2 linked regions of the Spartinivicinus marinus genome follow. The protein of the gene in region 1 binds, or shares a complex with, the protein of each later gene. Links are inferred from orthologs where the notes say so. Each region holds a gene or a part of one and is shown in the gene's direction. Other genes may lie near its edges.

Region 1 (5,315 bases):
TAGGGTATTTTTTTCCAAAATGAATTGAAAAAGTATTCAATTTATTCTGGTACAAACTTGCCAGTTCGGCAGTAACTACACTTGAATCTAACCCACCAGATAAAAATATACCCAACTCTCTGTTGGCTGGCAACCGATCTAAAACCGCAGAGGTTAATAGCTTTTTAAATTGTTTGGCAGAATTATCAGCATCATGATATTGATGATTTTCTTTCATTACTTCCTGCTCAAAAAGAAAGTAACGCTTTATCGAGTACTCATGATTTTTCCATGTTAGATAATGGCCTGCAGGAAGCTCATACAACCCTTTAAGCATCGTATTACAGCCAGGTACAAAGCTAAAACTAAGATATTGTGCAAGCGCAGAATTATTAAGCTGTGGAGTAAAAAGCGATAATTGGTGTATAGCTTTGGGTTCCACAGCAAAAAATAAGCTTTGGTTTATTTGACTAAAATATAATGTTTTTTGTCCAGCACCATCTCTAATTAAATAGCCTACGCTTGATTGCTTATCATATAAAACAATAATAAAAGCACCTTCAAGTCTACATAGCTCATTAATACCACTACGTAAGTAGCTTGTTACTACATCATGTGGTTTTGTGTTATAAGAGTCGCCAGTAAAAAAACCATTAATGATCAATGTTACGCTTTCTTTTTTCCATACCCCGACATGAAAGTTCTGGCTGGCATTTTCAGGAACAGTGCCAACAGCTGCAACCAGTGCTTCTGTTGTAACTTGCTGTAAGCCATTAGCAAAACGGTGTTCTAGCTGACTAGCCATTTTTTGAATTACTGTTTTTGGTTGATTACCAAAATACCCAACAAGTCCAGTCATATGTTTTATCCAAAATCATCGGCTAAGGAAAAAGACACATAACTGGCTGTTGCAGCTGCAGCACCCAATACCAGCATATCTTGTAGTTGTGATTTATCTTTACTGATTAGCTGAGTAGATAGTGGATAGGGCAACATATCAACAGTACATTTTGTTATTCTCATTCGTTTATATAGTGATTTTGCTTGTTTAATTTGTTCTTCATAGTAACCCAAGTCATATACCTGTGTATCAGCTAGCTTGACATTAAAATTTCTTTCAATCGCCTGCACCATATTTATTTTATTTTGATTTGTACCATGTAGTAAAACAACAGGCATATTTTCGGCTTGTTCTAATAGGTTTTTAAATTGATCCTTTAAATAATGAGGATAACCATCTTGAGATACTATTAAAGCTTTTGAACGCATATGCTCTTCATTTAGTATTAAACAGTCTACAAATAAAGGATCATCAACAACTACTATACGATCAGCACCATAATCAAAAATATCTGTTTCTTGATTGTTAGCTGGCGGTTTTTTTAACTTTGGCTTATCAACTAAATAGCTATTATTTCTTTTAGCGTTTACCCAGCGTCTATAGTAATCAGAAAAATCCTCTATGCTCATTGGCTTATTGGATTTAATCACTAATTTAATAGCTACTACAAATAAAAGAGTAGCGATAATTAATCCAATATAAGACAAGGCACCAATAAGGATTGCAGAAAAAATCCCACAAAAAATGACAACAAAAATAATAGGCGCTATAAGCGACTTTGCAGATGTCTTCAAAAAGACACTATACAGCATATTTTTAGTAAAGTATCGGGTATTGAATGCGCTAGCCTTAATCTCCAGTTTCTTCATTTTATTGTCATTAAATGGTTCTGTTTTTGCGCGAAATATAAACTTATAACCACAGGAGCATTGCGTATTATATCCTTTTAAAAAGCGTTCACATGATGGACAAATCATTATGGCGCATCCTTGCTAACCTTTTTTAACCAAAGTGTTATAATTAGGCTTTACCAAACTTGTATTTATAGCCTAGCAGGACTAGCCCAAATGTTTCATCGGATATCAAAAATTCTGGACATTCTGACTAAACAGTTTTCTTTATCTTCCGATAAGCCTGATGTCTCCAAGACTCAGCAAACAGCAACACCAGAGTGTTCAAAAGATTGGTAAATCGATTAGGGTGAAACTGGTAACCAGTTTAAAAGTTATGTAAGCCTTGATATCATTGGGCTATAGAAGGCACCTATAATAATTGTGATCAGACGAAATACTCAAGCTAATATGATACGCATTTTATTCTTATGTACTGGCAACTCCTGTCGTAGCCAGATGGCCGAAGGCTGGTTAAAACACTTAAGACCTGATGATTTTGAAGTTTACTCTGCAGGTATTGAAGCTCACGGGTTAAACCCCTATGCTGTACAAGTAATGGCAGAAGCCAGTATCGATATTAGCCAACAACTGTCTCAAACAGTTGACCAATTGCCAGAGCGTCAGTTTGAATATGTTATTACTGTTTGTGACCATGCTAATGAAGTATGTCCAGTGTTCCCTGCTAAAACTAAATTCATCCACCACAGCTTTGAAGACCCTCCCAAACTAGCAGCCAATGCATCAAATGAAGAAGAAGCTCTTAGCTGCTACCGAAAGGTATGTGAAGACATTAAACAGTTTGTTCAAGAAATAGACTCAGCATTAATATAAAATAATCATGTTGATACAAAAATGCTTGTCTTCCCATTAATTACATATATTTATTGAGCTCTTTTTAGGGGTATTTTTGTATCTTTATTTTAGCTAGCGGAAACCTTTGCTATTCAGTTACTGTATGCACCTTCCGCTTTATCTCTTTAACATCAAAACCGCTGCGCATTGAAAGGCGTATCTTCTGTACCAATAGAAGAAGTAATAAGCTGGCAAATCAATTCGGCAGAACTTAACGCATGGGTCCACCCTAACATTCCATGGCCAGTATTGAGCCAAAGATTGGCAATTTTAGTCTGTCCAATTAACGGTAAACTGTCGGGAGTCACTGGGCGTAATCCACACCACTGTTGCAGTATCTGATTGTAATTGCCTGCTTCTGGAAGCAACTGACGTGCAGCGGACAGCATATTATTAATGGCTGCAGAACGAATACTGCTCCCCCACCCTGAAAATTCAGCGACCCCCGCAATTCGTAAGCGATTGCCAAGGCGACAATAAACTATTTTTCTTTTCGTGTCGGTAATTGAAATATCCGGGCATTTATCTGTTGCCGGAACAGTAAGGCTATAACCTTTCATTGGATAGATCGGCAATTTGATACCTACTTTTCGTGCCAGCTGCACACTACTACACCCACAAGCAATCAAATAGTGATCAGCATGTACTGAACCTGTCGGCGTACTCAACCCCAAAACTCGCCCTGACGCAATTCGAATATCAGTAACGGGACTGGCCAATCGTGACCGAAACCCTTGCTGCTGCTGTAGCCTGGTGTACATTTGCTGACAAAAAAGCGCTGCATCGCCACTCTCATCCCCTCGTTGTATTAAAGCACCAATTGCATTAGCCGCTTGACCATGAATTCCAGGGACATCCTGCAGCTGTTTACTAGAAAGTTGCTGTCCAACAGCGTTATCACAAGCCTGACTCAAGTTCTTTTGGTCGAAGTAAAGATAGAGCTTTCCTGATGCAGGGCGAAAGTCAAATGATAACCCCAGCTGGTGCTGCAGTGAGGTCATTAACTCACCTGAACGAATACCTAGCTGTTGCATGGCTAAAGAAGATTTTTGAGTTTGGGCACGCCGAGAACAGGCCAATAGCTTTAGCCCCCAGCATAAAAAATCAAAGCCTGCTTCGTGAGTTATAGCCAAGGTTGGATCTTTACCCAAAATAGCAAGGGGGAGTTGCCTGAGCAGACCAGGCTGATTGATCGGACTATTGTAGTGATACGAAAGCTGGCCACCATTAGCGTGGCTACAACCGGTAGCAGGCTCGGTAGCCTGATCTAATAATTCCACTTCAAAGCCTTGCTGGAGCAACATCCAGGCTGAGCTTAGCCCTATAACACCTGCTCCAACGACAGCAACTTTCATTCTTCAGCCCCTTATCAGTTAACCCAACAATTGTTAAATAGTTATTGTCGAAGAACCCGAGCATAAGAAATAATAGAAATATGTGTATTTTGTATAACTAAATGTTATGGCCCTTTCTGCCCGTCATGTAGAAATTTTTATAGCAATCATGCGAGCCGGCTCTCTGACTGAAGCCGCTCGCCAACTGCATATATCACAGCCGGCTGTTACCAAATCGTTGCAGCATGCTGAACAACGTCTTGGTTATCCTTTATTCCAGCGACTTGGTGGAAGACTGCAACCCACTCCTGAAGCCAAAGCTTTGTTTAAGGCCGCTCAAGATGTGGAGCACTCATTGCAACGGTTGAACCAACTAGGGCTGCGAATGGCAGCACTGGAACATGGGATGCTTGAAATCATGGCTCCTCCAGCCCTGGCACAAGAGCTGCTGCCCATACAAATCAGCCAATTTCAACAGAATTATCCCCAACTACAGATACAATTAAATGTGCAGCAGAATGCTGATATTGCTAACCATATCGCCCAAGGTGAAGCAGAGCTAGGCATTGTTCATTTTCCTACAGACGCTCCTGAGCTGGCGATGGAGTCTCTAGGAAACAGTAGTATTGTTGCATTAATACGACAAGAGCATCCTTTGGCATCATCTGATGTTTTAACACGAGATCAATTAATCAATGCCCCTGTAATCTGGTGTTCTGGAAATACCTGGTGGGCACAGTTAATGGCCCGTGAATTACCTGGATTAAAGCGAGAGAAGTGTCAAAATCAGGTCAACTACTTTGCGGTTGCCTGCCGCATGGCTACCCAAGGACTAGGCATTGCCCTGGTAGATCGTTACTCAATACCTTATTTACTACCAAGTGATTGCAAAGTATTGCCTGTTGTTCCAGAAATTCATGTTTCGTTAGGCATAATCTATCGTCGCTATCAAGCATTATCACAACCAGCGAAGTTGTTTATAAAAGCGCTAAGGAAAACTATGTTTAGTGATTAGTTAGGTAGTGTTTGCTTTTTTGACTATAGATACCCCACAAATGAAATTAACTAGCGACAGCAAAGTTAAAATCACACTTCTTCTTTTTGTTTGTGCTACTGGTAATGCTTTAATGACAGTTTTCATTTTATCAGGTTGGCTACCTGGTCCTTGTAACCGATAAAAATAAGATAAATGGGAACCATACCAATACTTGATCAATAAACCAGGGTTTTGTAGTAATTGAATACCCGGTTGACAATCAATTAAGCTTGCCATTTCACGCATATATTGATGATAGTCCACCAGAGATTTAAGCCACGTACTGTTTTTAAAGAAGCTTTCTTCATAGTGTCGATCTTGTTCTATACGACTATTTAGTTGTTGCTGAGTAAGCCAAGGCTTTTTCCCAGATAACAGTT
Region 2 (3,485 bases), 620 kb from region 1 along the record:
CAATCGGCCTACCATGTCATATAGCAATCCTTCCCTTAGCGCGCCTTCTGAATAGTTCATTCGATCTATTTTAAAAGCGTCAAACACTGCCATTAAGATTGCCAGACCTGCAGGAAAGATACTGACACGTTCAGGCTTTAAACCTTCAAGCATCATTTTGTCAATATGGCCAACACTGACAATATACTTACGCAGCTCCTCCATACCCTCAGCCGTAATACCCGTACTGGTTAAGCCTTTTGCAAGCAAAACATTTTGTATAGATTTTACCGTTCCAGATGAGCCAATCACATCTTCCCAGCCAGCCTCTTTGTAAGGAGCGGCTATATTTAAAAGCTCCAGGCGAGCAGCATAATAGGCTTCCTGAAACTGTCTGCTGGTAATGGTGCCACCCTCAAAAAATTGCTGACTGTACACTACACACCCCATATGCAAGCTTTCGAGCAACTGAGGTTCAAAGCGCTGACCAATAATAAACTCTGTACTTCCTCCGCCAATATCCACCACTAACCGGCGCCCCAAGTCATCTGCCTGAGTGTGAGAGACACCAAGATAAATTAAACGTGCTTCTTCCCTACCAGAGATAACGTCTATAGGGTGGCTAAGAATTTCTTGAGCACGTTTAATAAAATCATCACGATTGTGGGCCACTCTAAGCGCATTCGTGCCTACCACTCGCACCTTACCCACCTCTAAGTGCTTAGTGTATTGAGCGAATCGCCTCAAGCAGTCAAGGCCGCGCTGCTGGGCTTCTTCACTTAAATAGTCATCATCGTCAAGCCCCGCAGCCAACTGGACTTTTTCCCCCAGTCGTTCCAACGGTCTTATTTCTCCTTGGTCCAAACGAGCCACAATCATGTGGAAGCTATTTGAACCAAGATCAATTGCAGCAATTAAACACTGGTCAGAGTGATTTGAGCGAGATATCCTTGCGGTCATTAGCTATGCCAATAATTTCAATGACAAAGTGATATAGCTTAACAAAATAAACCACTGGTTAGGGATAGTTTCGGCATATTTTGTTTCCTACTATTTGCAAACCTACAATTTACAAGTCTGTTATTTGCAAACCTGTTATTTGCAAGCACAATAGTCGTAAAGGAAAGCAACTGTCGAATACAACGTTACCCCTCATAGTTTCTCGACTATGGACTATATAGCTTCTCAGCCATATAGCTTCTCAGCTGTTACGGCACAGTGCTATGATAGGGGCAATTGACTGACTTGCAATAAATGCTGGAGATTTCAACAATGAGCGAACATATCATTAATGTAACGGATCAAAGTTTTGATCAAGATGTACTCAATGCCGAAGGGCCGGTTCTTGTCGACTATTGGGCAGAATGGTGTGGGCCATGCAAAATGATCACTCCCATTCTTGATGAAATTGCTAACGAATATAAAGACCGCCTGAAAGTATGTAAATTGAACATCGACGATAATGAAGAGACGCCTCCTAAGTACGGTGTTCGTGGTATACCAACTCTCATGTTGTTTAAGAATGGTAATGTAGAGGCCACCAAAGTTGGCGCCCTTTCAAAAAGTCAGCTTGTAGCATTTCTGGAAGGCAACCTCTAAAAGAAAGGCTTTAAAGGGGGAATCCCCCCCCTTTCTGCTTCGTTAATAACAACCGCAGTTATCCTACAGCCCTTGGTACTTCTGAGGATTGACTTCAACTTTTGGTATTTATCCAATTATTTTTCAATTAATACTGGACTTAAATCTCGACAGTTTCTATTATTCAGTGTTAGATTAACCTTAATAACCACCGTTACTCATAAATCTATAGTCGTTAAATATTCACATATAGATGTCAATCGTATATAAATAGCAAGCAAGCGTCTTATATAATGACAAGCATCTTAATAATGAAGACTGTTATATAATTGGCGATCTGTAGATTAAGTTACTCTCACTATTTAAACCGCCTTATAGATAGGTCTTGCGGATAAATATGGTTACTCTTCACACAGCTGTGAATAACACCACTGTGTATAAAGAGTATTTTATAAAGAGACACTTATTAGAGGCACCTATAAAAAGGTTCTTATATAAGAGGTTTTATAAAGAGTTGCTTATAAAAACTACAGTGATTAATAATCCGAGTAACTCAAAATGATAACGGCGACCAACTACCACTTAGCTACAGCTAAGAAATAATCAGGCGATAGAAGGTAGAGGTTATTTAAAGCAATCCAGACAAATTAATCTTAACGCTACCCAAACCAGAGAGCAGTTCCTCCGTTGCATTCAGCATCTACAGAGAGTTACCTTTCATCAACGTATCTTAGTTTACTATGAACCTTACCGAGCTAAAGCAAAAATCCGTTCCTGAATTATTAAAATTAGCCACCGAGATGGGGCTTGATAACCTAGCCCGCTCTCGTAAACAGGATGTCATCTTTACCATATTAAAACGCCATGCGCGCAGTGGTGAAGATATCTATGGCGATGGAGTATTAGAAATTCTGCAAGACGGTTTTGGCTTCTTGCGTTCTTCTGATAGTTCTTATCTAGCCGGTCCTGACGATATCTACGTTTCACCTAGCCAAATCCGCCGCTTTAATCTGCGCACTGGTGATACCGTATCAGGAAAAATTCGTCCACCTAAAGATGGTGAGCGCTATTTTGCACTTTTAAAGGTTAACGAAATCAATTTCGATAAACCTGAAAATGCAAAAAATAAAATTCTTTTTGAAAATCTCACACCATTGTTTCCTCAAGAACGATTAACAATGGAAGCAGGCAACGGCTCAACAGAAGACCTCACTGCCCGCATAATTGACTTAGTTGCTCCCTTTGGTAAAGGCCAACGCGGCTTGATTGTATCACCACCAAAGGCGGGTAAAACCCTAATGCTGCAAAATATTGCATCTAATATTGCCCGTAACAATCCAGAATGCCACCTAATTGTACTATTGATTGACGAGCGTCCAGAGGAAGTAACAGAAATGGCTCGCTCAGTTCGAGGTGAAGTCGTTGCCAGTACTTTTGACGAGCCTCCCGCTCGCCATGTTCAAGTGGCAGAAATGGTGATTGAAAAAGCTAAACGACTGGTTGAGCATAAAAAAGATGTCGTTATTTTACTTGACTCTATTACTCGTTTAGCCCGTGCCTACAACACTGTTATTCCTTCATCAGGTAAAGTATTAACAGGTGGTGTGGATGCTCATGCCCTAGAGCGACCAAAACGTTTCTTTGGTGCAGCCCGTAATATAGAAGAAGGTGGCAGCTTAACCATTATGGCTACCGCATTAGTTGATACCGGTTCAAAAATGGATGAAGTTATTTTTGAAGAATTTAAAGGAACCGGTAATATGGAATTACACCTAGATAGAAAAATATCTGAAAAACGTGTATTCCCTGCTATTGGCATCACCCGCTCCGGTACTCGTCGTGAAGACTTACTGACAACCGAAGAAGAGCTACAACGGATGTGGATTTTACGCAAAATTCTGCACCCTATGGATGAAATTTCTGCGGTT

The links. The genes of interacting proteins can lie anywhere in the genome.
Region 2: the proteins of OQE68_RS11655 (region 1) and trxA are in contact, whole or in part, in an NMR structure (PDB 2IPA), measured with the Bacillus subtilis proteins. The link is inferred for Spartinivicinus marinus from one-to-one orthologs.

The regions. Positions count from the first base shown.
Region 1 is NZ_JAPJZK010000001.1:2,610,884-2,616,198, reverse strand. Bases 1,016-3,819 are described here. They hold OQE68_RS11655 (arsenate reductase ArsC), read left to right. Parts: upstream 1,016-2,094; coding sequence 2,095-2,544; downstream 2,545-3,819. Other genes in these bases: OQE68_RS11650 (FAD-dependent oxidoreductase), read right to left, coding at 2,697-3,819; OQE68_RS11660 (hypothetical protein), read left to right, coding at 1,888-2,010; OQE68_RS11665 (hypothetical protein), read right to left, coding at 1,016-1,797. Outside these bases: OQE68_RS11670 (asparagine synthetase B family protein), read right to left, coding at 1-838; more of OQE68_RS11665, read right to left, coding at 844-1,015; more of OQE68_RS11650, read right to left, coding at 3,820-3,920; OQE68_RS11645 (LysR family transcriptional regulator), read left to right, coding at 4,027-4,914; OQE68_RS11640 (flavin-containing monooxygenase), read right to left, coding at 4,915-5,315. UniProt on the Bacillus subtilis protein: Catalyzes the reduction of arsenate [As(V)] to arsenite [As(III)]. In vitro, can dephosphorylate para-nitrophenyl phosphate (pNPP).
Region 2 is NZ_JAPJZK010000001.1:3,236,470-3,239,954, reverse strand. The notes cover bases 1-2,914. They hold trxA (thioredoxin TrxA), read left to right. Parts: upstream 1-1,251; coding sequence 1,252-1,578; downstream 1,579-2,914. Other genes in these bases: rho (transcription termination factor Rho), read left to right, coding at 2,298-2,914; ppx (exopolyphosphatase), read right to left, coding at 1-939. Outside these bases: more of rho, read left to right, coding at 2,915-3,485. UniProt on the Bacillus subtilis protein: Participates in various redox reactions through the reversible oxidation of its active center dithiol to a disulfide and catalyzes dithiol-disulfide exchange reactions.